Regions from separate parts of the Duganella caerulea genome, predicted to be linked through region 1. Evidence: riboswitches for the same ligand, from Rfam matches in the RefSeq annotation. Region 1 holds a riboswitch; each other region holds the start of a gene.
What was found. A riboswitch is a leader RNA that binds a small molecule or an ion and turns the genes downstream of it on or off. The one in region 1 is predicted to bind cobalamin.

Region 1 (4,280 bases):
GATCTGGCGACTCGACTACGCGCGCGCGGAAGGCAAGGCTAAGCCGCTGGCGCAAAAAATGAGCGGCGCCGAATTTTCACTGGCGACCGCCTCCGCCGCCATTCCAGCGTTCGCGATGATCGCCTGCGGATGGATCACATGGAGCGCACTGGCAGCTGGCATCGCCGCCGGCGCCATCGCCACCGCCTGGCTGGCCCGCAAGTTCGTCCGCCGCATCGCGGGCTACACGGGCGACTGCCTCGGCGCCGTACAACAGCTCAGCGAAGTCGCGTTCTACCTGTGCGTGTTGGCCAGCATGCGCCACGGCGCACTGCCTTGGTAACGCCATGCGCCTGATACTGGTCCGCCATCCGCAGCCGCTGGTTGCCACCGGCGTTTGCTACGGCCGCAGCGACCTCGCCGTATCAGAGGATCAGCTGGCACGAACGCTGGCGGCACTGTCGGCCGCGCTGCCCCACGGCCTGCCTGTCTATAGCAGCCCACTGCAACGCTGCACCAGGCTCGCAGCGGAGCTGGCGCCGCTGCTGCAATCCCCCGCCCCACTGCTGGACGCCCGCATCGCCGAAATCGACTTCGGCGAATGGGAAATGCGCGCCTGGGACGACATCCCGCGCGCCGACATCGACGCGTGGGCCGCGGATCTGGTCAACTACCGCCCCGGCGGCGGCGAGAGCGTGCTGCAGATGGCCGGCCGCATCGCCGCTTTCTATGCTGACCTCCAGCGCCAGCAGCGCGACGCCATCATCATCTGCCATGCCGGCGCGATGCGCTTGCTGTCCGCATGCCACACCGGCCTGGCGCCCGCCGGTATGGCGCTGCAGGCGGCCCGGCATCCGCATCAAATCGGCTACGGCGCCACGTTGATCCTGCAAAGCCAAACCTCCAGCCAATGACCTCTGGAGCGCAAACCCGTATAATGGCGGGGTTTTGGTGCCCGCGCGTCTGTCCAGATGCGCAGTTAAACGGGAAACACGAAGCTTCTGGTCCACTCGACCAAGGCCCACGTGTGCTGCCCCCGCAACGGTAAGCAAGTGTCGCAGCGCATGCGCGACAGCCCTCCTCCGACAAACCACTGTGCTCCGCATGGGAAGGTGAGAAGGTCTAACTTGCCAGCCCGGATACCGGCCAAATCAGGTGGAAGTGAGCGAACGGGATGTGCGCGAACGGAAGGAGCCGGCATTGGTATCGGCGCTCCGCTGCATGCATCGTCCGGTTCTCCGCTTCTGTTCAATCTGGCCCACGGGGACGTCGGCCGGTTGCTATTAACAGAAAAACTACATGATGAATCTTCATATCTCCCGTCCGGCGGCCCTGACGTCGCTGGCACTGGCAATGGCCGCCTCCTACGCTCACGCAGAACCAATCGCCGGCACCGTGCTGGTCACCGCCACCCGCAGCCCCCAGCCAGTGGCCGACGTTATCAGCGATAGCGTCACCATCAGCGCCGAGCAGATCGCCGAATCCGGCGCCGGTTCCATTGTCGACCTGCTGCAACGCCAGCGCGGCATCGAGATCGCCCGCACCGGCGGCCCAGGCACCAACTCCACCGTGTTTATCCGCGGCGCCAACAGCAACCAGAACGTGGTCCTGGTCGACGGTGTGCGTATCGGCTCGTCGACCACCGGCGCCGCCAACTGGAGCGCGCTGCCGCTGACCTCCATCGACCATATCGAAATCGTCTACGGCCCACTGAGCTCCCTGTACGGCGCCGACGCCATCGGCGGCGTGATCCAGATCTTCACCAAGAAGGGCAAGGGCGCACCGGAATTCACCGCCTTCGCTGGCTATGGCACCGACAACACCCGCGAGGGCGATGTTTCGGTCTCCGGCGCCACCGGCGGTGAACACAGCATCAGCTACGCAATCAGCGCCGGCAAGGAAAAGTCGGACGGTTTCTCGGCCACCCGCCCAACCATCGGCAAGTCCTACAACGCCGACAAGGATGGCTACGACCGCGAAAGCGCGGCGGCGCAATTCAGCCTGCGCCTGGCCGAAGGCCACGAAGTAGGCGCGATGCTCCTGCATAGCAAACTCGATTCGCAGTATGACAACGGCCCGTCGTCCTACGATGTGCGCTCGCACGCGAAGCTCGAAAATGCCTCCGTCTACAGCAAGAACCAGATCCTGCCGACCTGGCAAAGCCTGGTGCAGTACTCGCAGGCCAAGGACGATGGCGCCAATTACAGCAGCGCCTCCGCGTTCGGCTATTCGCAGGCCAACACCAAGCAAACGGACTTCACCTGGCAGAATGATGTGCAGATCGGCGCCGACGTGCTGCAACTGCTGTACGACCACCGCAAGGAAGAAGTGCAGACCAGCGGCTTCACGCTGGACGCTTCGCGGCGCACCACCAACTCCCTGGCGGCTTCGTACAACGCCCGCCGTGGCGATAACCTGTTCAACGCCAGCGTGCGCCGCGACAAATCGGTCTACGGTGGGAAGAACACTGGCTCCATCGGCTACGGCTACACCTTCACGCAGGCGTTGCGCGCCACCGCCAGCTACGGCACCAGCTTCCGCGCACCGACCTTCAATGAACTGTACTACCCAAGCTATGGGAACCCCAACAACAAACCGGAGCAGGGCAAGAACGCCGAAATCGGCCTGCGCTACGACAACGGCTCCACCGCGCTGAGCGCAAGCTACTACCACAACCGCCTGACCGACCTCCTGGTGAACACGACGCCATGCCCATACGCCGGCGATTATTCCTACGGCTGCGCCTACAACGTTAACCACGCGCTGCTCGAAGGCCTGACCATGGCCGCCAGCCAGCAGCTGGGCCGCTTCAACCTGTCCGCCAACATCGACCTGCAGGATCCAAAGGACGAAACCAGCGGCAAGCGCTTGCAGCGCCGCGCCAAAAAGCACGGCAACCTGATGGCCGACTACAGCGCCGGCGCCCTGAAGGCCGGTGTGGAGATCGAACTGTCCGGCGACCGCTACGAAGACACCGCCAACACCGTCCGCATGGGCGGCTATGGCCTGGTTAATCTGTACGCGACCTACCACTTCAACCGCGACTGGTCTGCGCTGGTCCGCTGGAACAATATCGGCGACAAGCAGTACGATCTGGCGCGCAACTACACCACGCCGATGTCCAAGCTGTTTGCCGGCATCCGCTACGGCTACAAGTAAGCAGTAATGGTGTAATCTGCCGGGCGGGAAGCGCATCCGCCGAGCGCCCGGCAGTCTCTTTTTGAAAGCAGTGCATGCATTCTTTCTCCCGCAATCTGCGACAACGCGCCACCGTCACCCTGACCGTGCTGGTGCTGTTCGCGTTTGCCAGCCTGATTTTTTCGGGCATGACCGGTTCGGTCTCGATTCCCCTTTCCGATATCCCCGCAGCGGTCAATGACCTGCTGCACGGCCAGACCAACACCCTGGCATCCACCCTGCTCAACCTTCGCGTAGGCCGCGCGCTGACCGCCTTCGTCACCGGCGCGGCGCTATCGCTGACAGGCGTGATGATGCAGGCGCTGCTGCGCAATCCGCTGGCCGACCCTTATGTGCTGGGCATTTCCGCCGGTGCATCCGTCGGCGCCCTGGCCGCGATGCTGTTCGGCTGCGCCATCTGGATGGTCGACGCCTCGGCCTTCGGCGGCGCAGTCGCCATCGCGATGATGTTGTACCTGCTGGCCCGGCGCGACCTGCGCGGCGGCACGGCGGGCGAAGGCGGCACCGCGCTACTGCTGTTGACCGGCGTGATACTGTCCTCCGCCTGCATGGCGCTGGTGACGCTGATGCTTTCCATCGCTCCTGAAAGCCGCTTGCGCAGCATGATCTTCTGGATGATCGGCGACCTGGCCGGCGCGCCGTCGCGCGCGATGCCGTGGATCGTATTGGCCTGTGGCCTGGTGTTCGCCGTGCGCAGCGCCCGTTCCATGAACGTCATGGCGCTGCACGCCGAAGCCGCCGCCACGCTGGGCATCCGCGTCGGCGCGCTGCGCAAGGGTTTGTTCTTCGCTTCCGGTCTGCTGACCGCCAGCGCCGTCACCAGCGCCGGCAGCGTGGGCTTCGTCGGCCTGATCGTGCCGCACGCCTGCCGCTTCGCCATCGGCGCCGACCACCGGGTGCTGATCCCGGCGGCTACGCTGGCCGGCGGCACCTTCCTGCTGCTGGCCGACACGCTGGCCCGCACCATCATCGCGCCCCAGCAGCTGCCGGTGGGTGTGATCACCGCCCTGATTGGCGCGCCGATCTTCTTGTATCAACTGCACCGGCTGCGCAAATGATGATCAGCACCCACAACCTCTCCCTGAAAATCGGCCAGCGCCAGC
Region 2 (4,280 bases), on a different contig from region 1:
TCGTCGGCCCAGCGGAAGGCGAAGTCGATGTCGTGGGTGGACAGCAGCACGGTGACGCCGCGCGCGGCCAGCTGGTCGAGCAGGGCGGCGAGTTCGGTTTGCATGGGTGCGTCGAGGCCAGCCATGGGTTCGTCCAGCAGCAGCACGTCCGGTTGCATCGCCAGCACGCCGGCGATGCAGACGCGCTTCTTCTGGCCGAAGCTCAGTTGATGCACCGCGCGGCGAGCGTGGCCGCGCAAGCCCACCGCATCCAACGCGGCAGCCACGCGGGCGCGCACCTCGTCCGCGCCCAGGCCGAGGTTGAGCGGGCCGAATGAGACGTCCTCCTCGACCAGCGCCGAAAACAACTGGCGGTCCGGGTTTTGGAACACGAGTCCCACGCGGCTGCGCAGCGCCGTGAGTCCGGAGCGGCTGTAGTCGAAGGGCTGGCCGTCGATGCGCAGCTGGCCGGCGGTGGAACGCAGCAGGCCATTCAGGTGCTGCAGCACGGTGGTCTTGCCTGCGCCGTTCGCGCCCAGCAGCGCGTAGCGGCGGCCACGGTGCAGCGTCAGGCTGCAATCGTGCAGGCCCTTGCTGCCGTCGGGGTAGACGTGGGCGACGGTTTCCAGTTCCAGTATCGGGGGATTCACAAGCGGTCTCCCACTGCCAGCGCCACCAGCAGCGCGCCCGCCAGCGCGGCCACCGTGCACTGGCGGCGCGCCTGCGGGTAGACCACCGGCAGGAAGCGCAGCGCACCCTGGCAGACGCGCGCGTCTGCCGCCATTTGCAGCGCGGCGGCGCGTTGCCACACTTGCACCGCCATCTGCCCGGCCAACAGGCCGGTCGAGCGCCAGGCCTGGCGCCAGCCGCGATAGCCGAGCCGCGCGCTTTGCGCGGTCACGCCTTCGTCCCACGCTTGGCGCAGCACGAACAGCATGCGATAGCAAAGCACCATCATGTCGAGCAGGAGCTCCGGCATGCGCAGGCGGCGCATGAGCGCGAGCAGGCCGGGCATCGGTGTGCTGAGCACCAGCCCTGACAGCGCGGCCAGCATAGCCAGCGAACGCAATGCCGTGTGGACGACGACAGGCAGCATGGCGCCGGACCAGCGCCAGTCGCCCTGCGCGTCCGGGCCGAACAGCATGGCCGCGCAGGAGATCAGCAGGAAGCCGAGCGGCGGCAGCACGGTGGCGGCGTAGGCGCGCAGCGGGACGCGCGCGCCGACCAGGGCGGCCAGCACGAGCACCGACGTCAGCGCGGCCAGCGCGTAGGGACTGCGGGCCAACCAGGCCGCGACCACGCCGGCCAGCGCGAACAGCGCCTTGGCCGACGGCGCCACATCGCGCCAGCGGTTGGCGTACGCGGTCGACTCAATCAGCACGGCGGTCCTGCGCGGAAGCGGCCTCGCGGCGCGCGCGTTCGCGGGCCACGGACATGCCGAGCCAGTAGCCGATCACGCCGGCGCCGATGGCCGCCTGCAGCGCGAACAGCAGCGACGCGATTTCATCGCTGGCCGGCTCGAACACGGGTGTGAACCACGGCTTGTAACCGGGAGCGATGGCGACTATGGCCTGCTGCGCGCGATTGTCCGCGCCGGTGAAGATGGCCGGCGCCTCGCCGCCGGGCGCCGCCGGCGGCGCGGTCGCCAGCCACAAAGGCAGCACCGTCAACAGCACCAGCGCCAGGCAGACCAGCCAGGTCCGGGCCCTCATGCGCCATCCTTGCGCGCACCGAGCGTCATCACGGGCAAGGCGCGCAGCTCGTGCGCGTTGAAGCGGACCATCGCGTTCACCACGAGTAGCGTAAGCAGGCCCTCGCTGATGGCGATCGGCACCTGCGTCAGCGCGAAGATGCCGGCGAACTTGAAGAACGAAACGCTAAAGCCGCCGACGGCGGCGGGGAAGGCCAGCGCCAGTTGGATCGAGGTGGTGACATAGGTCGCCAGATCGCCCAGGCACGCGGCGAGGAACACCGCCGGCGAACGCGAGAAGCCCAGTGCCGACGCCGCGCGCAGCACGCCGTACGATACGAACGGCCCGACAATCGCCATCGAGAACACGTTCGCGCCCAGCGTCGTCAGGCCGCCGTGCGCCATCAGCAGCGCCTGGAACACCAGCACCACGAAGCCCACCGGTACCATCGCGGCGGGGCCGAACAGGGCGGCGCCCAGGCCCACGCCGGTCGGATGCGAACAACTGCCCGTCACCGACGGCAGCTTCAAGGCGGACAACAGGAACGCGAACGCCGCCGCCACGCCGAGCAGCATGCGCCGCTCGGGATGCGATTGCAGGTCGCGGCCGATGGAGCGCAAACCCCAGGCCAGAAAAGGCAAGGAAACGGCTGCCCAGCCGAGCGCGTGCGCCGGAGGCAAAAAGCCTTCCATGATATGCATTCGAAACCTCCCGTCGAATGGTTTTTACGGACACCATGCGGGAGATGAAAGACGGTCGACGGGCGGCACGGGACGTGCGCAAACAATCGATAGCGAATTCCCGTCACCCCGCGGAGATGATGCTGATTTTTTTTGGGCCGGTATTCTGGCTCGCCTTCGTCCTTCTCCGTGTCTTCCCGCGGTTTAATGCAGTGACGTGATGACGGAGTCGTCTGGCTTACAGCAGCGGGGGCTGCACCGGAATGGCCGCGTGTTTCAGCGGCTTCACCGGTTTCCCGTTTAACGAGCGCTCCAAGGAGACGCTCGCACCCAAGCATTGATCTTACACTAACGTTGCGCAATGTGCCAACACCGGACGCTGTGATCGCGGCGCGACAGGCGGGCGGTCCTGTGGAGACATTCGCTTGGTCTTGCGAGACAGTTGGCGGGCTGTGGCGTGCACGGGGCGGTCCCGGGGTAGTATGAGTTGTTTGCTAACATTGCGTCGGCAGGCGATATCACGCAGTTGAAATGGACGATGGCAACCAGGCCGCCGCGACGTGATGGCTCGCGCGCGAGGTTGCCGTCCGTCGCAACAGGAGAACAAACAACAATACGCCATCTCGCACATTCCTGATCGGAGACACCCCATGTCGTACACCCGCTTTCACAAGAAGTCGTTGCCTACGCTGTTGTCCTCGCTGTTCCTGCTCGCTGTCGCGGACCACGCGGCGGCCAGCACCCTGAACCAGAACGTTTCCTGGACCATCGACCGGGCCGGCACCTCCACCGTCTACCGCGTGGTGGCCTACGGCGATTCGATCTTCGCCGGCTACAACGGCTCCGTCACCAGCGCCGCCAAGTACTCGGCGCCGACGGTGGACGCGGAATACCTGTCCGCGCTGTGGAACGCCGACATCGAGAGCGTGCGCCGCACCAAGTCCGGCGCGGTGGCTTCGGATGTGTACAACAACAAGATCGTGGCCGAGCGTTCGTATATGCAAGCGAGTAACACCCGCGTGGTGGCCTTCGAGATGTGCGGCAATGACGGCCTGCAGGCGCGCACCGCCTTCAAGAGCCAGACCGGCACCTGCGACGACAGCGTGCTGACCGCGGCCGAAAGCAGCTGCAAGACCTACGTCGAGGCGGCGATGAACTACATCAACGCCAACGCCTATTCCGGCGTCAAGCTCAAGCTGGTGTCGAACCTGCATTACCCCGGCTACGACGCCGACAACGTGCAGAGCTCGTGCAAGGATGCGTCCACCGGCAAGACCGTGAACATGCAGGACAAGTTCCTGCCGTCGCTGGCCAGGATCAACTTCTCGATGTGCGACCTGGCGCGGCAGAAGGGCTTCGCCTGCGCCGACAACTTCGCGCAGTACATGGGTGCGGACTACGACAGCAACGGCGACGGCAAGATCGACTCCGACGCGCTGCGCTACGTCGCCGGCGAGAGCCAGTCCAGCTATGTCACGCGCATCACGACCACGCTGCGCTCGACGCTGCGCGACGCCAATGCGCACTTCGTATCGTCCGGCAGCAGCTACGACTACATCCAGTCCGACGATACTCACCCGACCTATTCCGGCAGCACCGTCACGGCCGGCCTGTTCGGCGGCAGCTCCGGCTCGGGCGCGCCGCGCTACACGTCCTTCTCGGCCGGCAAGAATCCGATCTGGAACCAGTACGGTCACGAGCGGATGGGCTGGGCGGTGTCGACCTACAACGTCGCCACGCCCTGATGCGTGGGTGAGCTGATCCCTTGGACAAGCCTCCCGAGCGGCCCGAGGCCGGCAGCGAGAAACCGGGCGCCTGGCGTCCGCGCGCCGGCTTTCTGGCCGTGGCGCTCGTGCTGGCTGTGATCGGTTGCGGCGTGCTGGTGTATCTGGTCACCACGCCGGATCCCGGCATCGCCGCCGGTGGCGCG
Region 3 (4,280 bases), on a different contig from region 1:
CCACTGGCCGCCAACATGACCTCCACCATCGCGCTGTTCCCGAGCCAGATCACCTCCGCCTACGCCGGCCGCAAACTGGCGGGCGACGTCGGGCCGCTGACATTCAAGCAGATGCTGATCATCAGCGCCATCGGCGGCATCTTCGGCGCTATCCTGCTGTTGAATACACCGCCGTCCTTCTTCGCACGGCTGGTGCCCTGGCTGGTGCTGTTCGCCACCAGCGTGTTCGCGTGGGGCAGCTTCCGCAAGAAGCCATTGCACGCGGCGGGCAGCATGCCGCCTTGGACGCTGATGCTGGTGCAAAGCTGCATCGCCATCTACGGCGGCTACTTCGGCGGCGGCATCGGCTTCCTGATGCTGGCCGCATTGACCATCGCCGGCCAGCAGGTGCGCGCCGCGGCCGCCACCAAGAACGTGCTGGCGATGGCGATGAACGCCGCCGCCACGCTGATCTTCGCCACCTCCAGCTTGATCAGCTGGCCGGCCGCGCTGGCGCTGTGCGTGGGCGGCATCGCCGGCGGCTTGTGCGGCGGATGGCTGATCCACCGCCTGCCGGAAAAAGTCATGCGCGGCTTCGTGGTGCTGGTCGGCGCCGCGCTGACCGTGTGGATGTTCGTCAGAACGTAGCCTTCAACGTCAGGCGGAAGGTGCGCGGCTCCACCGGATGGAAGTGGATGTCGTTGACGCCTTCGGCCGGCTCGCCCTGCAGGCGCGAGGCGTAGTAGTAGTCCACGTCGCTGGCCTTGCGGTCGAACAGGTTGAAGGCGTCCAGCGACACGGCCCAGCGCCGGTCGATCTTGTACCCCACCCGCGCATACGCAATGGCGGTCGTCGCCGAACGCTGGCTGTTATCCTCGATCAGCGGACGCGGTCCGAAGTAACGCATCTGGAACGCGCCGGACCACGGACCGAGATCGGTGACGGTGGCGCCGAACGAGGCCACCTTGCCGACCGCGCCGGGGATGTAATCGCCCGCCGCGTCATGCTCGGTGTAGTGCGCCCGCGAGTAAGCCAGGTCAAGATCGAACAGCAGCCACGGTGCGGCGATGTAGTGGTTGTTCCACTCGATGCCGGAACGGTAGCTGCCACGGCTTGCCGCCGTATCGCCCGCGTCGCCGGAGAACACCAGCTCGGAGGCCGAGCGCAGCTTCCACAAGGCCATCGAACTTTGCAGGCCCGGCACGAACTCGGTGCGCACGCCCAGTTCCGCGCCGCGCGTCTTGACCAGCGGCGTGACCGGATCGATAGGCTCGCGCTCTTTCGGCGTCAGGTGTACTGTGGTGCCGCGCGCGTCGTTGCTGTGGAAGCCCTCGCCGTAGTTGATGAAGAACTCCGTCTTCGCCCAAGGCCCCAGCACCACCGCCAGCTTCGGCGACGTCATGCCGTCGCTGACCTTGCCCGTGTTCTCGGCGATATTGCTGCTCACATCGAAGTGGTAGCGGTCATGGCGCAAACCGGCCGTGGTGCGCAGCCACTCGCGCCACTGCACCGTGTTCTCGAAATAGACCGCCGCATTGGCTTCCTTGACCTTCGACTCCGTGATGACGCCGGTGATCCGGCGCTTGACGGTGCTGTACAGCGCCAGCGGCGACATGTAGTCGTAACGTCCCTGCAGGCCGACCTTGTTGTTCACTTCCAGCCCGCCCCACTTGCCGAACCACGTCTGCGCCACGTCGAAGCCCGTCATGCGGCGCTTCTCGGTCTGGCGCGACTGGTCGCCGTTGACCGGATCGTCGAGGAAGTAGGTGAAGTCGTTGTACAGGTCCAGGCTCGATTGCACGAGGTAGGCGTTGGCCTGCAACAGCGTGTCGCTGCCGCGGCGGCGCAACGTGGCGGACAGGCTATAACGCGAGGTGATGCCGCCGTCGCTGGTGTCGATCGCGCCGTACGAACCGATCTCGCCGCTTTGCACCGCGCGCAGCGGGATCTGGTTGCTGGCGTACCAGCCGCCCTTGTAGGCCATGCCGGTCACGCTGAACTGGTTGTCGCTGCCGCCCTGGCTGTAGCGCAGCACGCCCAAGCTTTTGTGGAAGGCCTCCGGGCTGACCCACGGGCCGTTGTTGTGGCCCAGCTCCGCGCCGTAGACCAGGTTGCCCTCGCCCAGCGGCGTCGATCCGGTCAGGTTGGCGCGGTAGTACTGGTGCTCGCCGACCGTGATGCTGGCGGTGTTCTCTTTCAGCTTGTTCGCCAATCCCATGTGCGCCGCGCCGGCCGAGGCGAAGTCGCCTTCGTCCGCGTAGTACGGGCCTTTTTTGTAGTTGATGCGGTCGACCAGCTCCGGCATCAGGAAATTCAGATCGGTGTAGCCCTGGCCGTGCGCGTGGGCGCGCATGTTGACCGGCATGCCGTCGACGAAGGTGGCGAAGTCGGTGCCGTGATCGAGGTTGAAGCCGCGCAGGAAGTACTGGTTGGCCTTGCCGTCGCCGCTGTGCTGCGTGACGATCACGCCGGGCACGAACTCCAGCAGCTCGCCGGGCCGCAGCGCCGGACGGTTGGCGATCAGCGCCGCCGTCACCGAACCCTGGCTGGCGGCGCTGGTCGTACCGACGCCGTTGTCATAGTGGCCGCGCACCTCCACCGCCTCCATCACAGGTTCGCCGTTGGTCGTTACCGGAACCGTCGCCGCCAGCGCGGCTATCGAAAGCAAAATCATGGATGCTCCTTCAATGAACAGTCGGAGCACAGGGGTGAGCGAACGGCGCGTGCGCAAGGCACGGCCGCCAGACGGCAAAGCCGTGGCGAGCAAAATAGATGCATAGATGTAGATCGAAACAGATGCAATCCCCTCACCTCCCCGTGAGCGGATTGAACAGAAATGCCTGGGCATTTCCACCTGTCTGGCCGGTATCCGGGCTGGCAAGCGACACCGCCTGACCTTCCCATGCGGCTGCACAGTGGTCTGAAGAGGCGGATTTGTCGTCAACGACGACGCTTGTTTACCGTTGCGGGGGCAGCACATGTTGGCTGGCGTGGCCAGCTCCATGTTTCCCGTTTAACTGCGCGTCTGGACAGACGCGCGAGCACCAAAACGGGCCGATTATACGTTAATCGGCCAGCGATTGGAGAATGGGGCAATCGGGACGATGATCGCCGTGGCAGCAGCTGGCCAGCGTCTGCAGGGTGTCGCGCATTTCGGTCAGTTCGGCGATGCGCTGGTTCAGTTCCGCCACGTGGCCCATGGCGATGGTCTTGACGTCGGCGCTGGCGCGCTCCTTGTTCTGCCACAGCGACAGCAGGTCGCGGATCTGGTCGAGCGAGAAGCCCAGCGAGCGTCCGCGCTTGACGAAGCGCAGCGCGTGCAGGTCGTTCTCGCCGTAGATGCGGTAGCCGGCGTCGCTGCGCCGCCCCGGCGGGATCAGGGCGATGCTTTCGTAGTAGCGGATCATCTTGGTCGATACGCCGCTGGCCGCTGCGGCTTGTCCGATGTTCATGCTTGTCCTTTCAGGTGGTCGGGCTTCCAGCGGCGCAGCAGCAGGGCGTTGCTGATCACGCTGACGGAGCTGAGCGCCATCGCGGCGCCGGCAACCATGGGGTTGAGCAGGCCGAAGGCGGCCAGCGGGATGCCCACCAGGTTGTAGATGAAGGCCCAGAACAGGTTCTGTCGTATCTTGCTGTAGCTGCGGCGCGAGATCGAGATGGCGGCGGCCACCAGCGCGGGATCGCCGCGCATCAGCGTGATGCCGGCGGCGTGCATGGCGACGTCGGTGCCGCTGGACATGGCGATGCCGACATCGGCGGCGGCCAGCGCGGGCGCGTCGTTGATGCCGTCGCCGACCATAGCGATGCAGGCGTCGCCGGTCTTCAGGCCGGCCACGGTGCTGGCTTTATCGGCGGGGAGCATGTTGGCTACGATGCGGTCGATGCCCAGTTCCTTGCCGACGGCGTCGGCGCTGCCCTGGTTGTCGCCGGTGAGCAGGATGGTCTGGATGTGCAGGGCGCGCAGGGCTTGCAGCGCGGCGCGGGCTTGCGGTTTGACGCGGTCGCCGAAGGCCAGCAGGCCGAGTAGCTGCGCGGCCTGCGGCGCGTTCGAGGCGGCCAGCCAGGAGATCGTCAGGCCCTGTTGTTCCAGCGCGGTGGCGCGGGCGCTCAACGCATCCAGCGCGACGCCCTCCTCCTGCATCAGCCGCGTGCTGCCCAGGATCAGGCGCGTGCCGTCGACGGTGGCGGCGACGCCGCGGCCGGGCAAGGCGGTGACGTTGGCGGCGGTCGGCATGGCGGCGATGGCGCCTTCGCCTGCGCCGGCATGCGTGGCCTCGGGCGCTGCGGCGGCACCGGGGGCG

Region 2: it holds a riboswitch for cobalamin, as region 1 does, so the genes downstream of both, ACUJB0_RS17950 (energy-coupling factor ABC transporter permease) here and ACUJB0_RS31410 (TonB-dependent receptor domain-containing protein) in region 1, are expected to answer to the same signal.
Region 3: it holds a riboswitch for cobalamin, as region 1 does, so the genes downstream of both, ACUJB0_RS05650 (TonB-dependent receptor) here and ACUJB0_RS31410 (TonB-dependent receptor domain-containing protein) in region 1, are expected to answer to the same signal.

Annotation. Positions count from the first base shown of each region.
Region 1 is NZ_BPWJ01000023.1:1,982-6,261, forward strand. Features, by position in the region: gene ACUJB0_RS31400 (adenosylcobinamide-GDP ribazoletransferase) at 1-322, shown strand, start outside; gene ACUJB0_RS31405 (histidine phosphatase family protein) at 327-893, shown strand; cobalamin riboswitch at 912-1,144, shown strand; gene ACUJB0_RS31410 (TonB-dependent receptor domain-containing protein) at 1,279-3,138, shown strand; gene ACUJB0_RS31415 (FecCD family ABC transporter permease) at 3,213-4,235, shown strand; gene ACUJB0_RS31420 (ABC transporter ATP-binding protein) at 4,235-4,280, shown strand, end outside.
Region 2 is NZ_BPWJ01000005.1:487,010-491,289, reverse strand. Features, by position in the region: gene ACUJB0_RS17965 (energy-coupling factor ABC transporter ATP-binding protein) at 1-629, opposite strand, end outside; gene cbiQ (cobalt ECF transporter T component CbiQ) at 626-1,360, opposite strand; gene ACUJB0_RS17955 (energy-coupling factor ABC transporter substrate-binding protein) at 1,350-1,691, opposite strand; gene ACUJB0_RS17950 (energy-coupling factor ABC transporter permease) at 1,688-2,371, opposite strand; cobalamin riboswitch at 2,490-2,697, opposite strand; gene ACUJB0_RS17945 (SGNH/GDSL hydrolase family protein) at 3,001-4,095, shown strand; gene ACUJB0_RS17940 (hypothetical protein) at 4,116-4,280, shown strand, end outside.
Region 3 is NZ_BPWJ01000002.1:190,203-194,482, reverse strand. Features, by position in the region: gene ACUJB0_RS05655 (sulfite exporter TauE/SafE family protein) at 1-627, shown strand, start outside; gene ACUJB0_RS05650 (TonB-dependent receptor) at 617-2,653, opposite strand; cobalamin riboswitch at 2,824-3,043, opposite strand; gene cueR (Cu(I)-responsive transcriptional regulator) at 3,045-3,431, opposite strand; gene ACUJB0_RS05640 (heavy metal translocating P-type ATPase) at 3,428-4,280, opposite strand, start outside.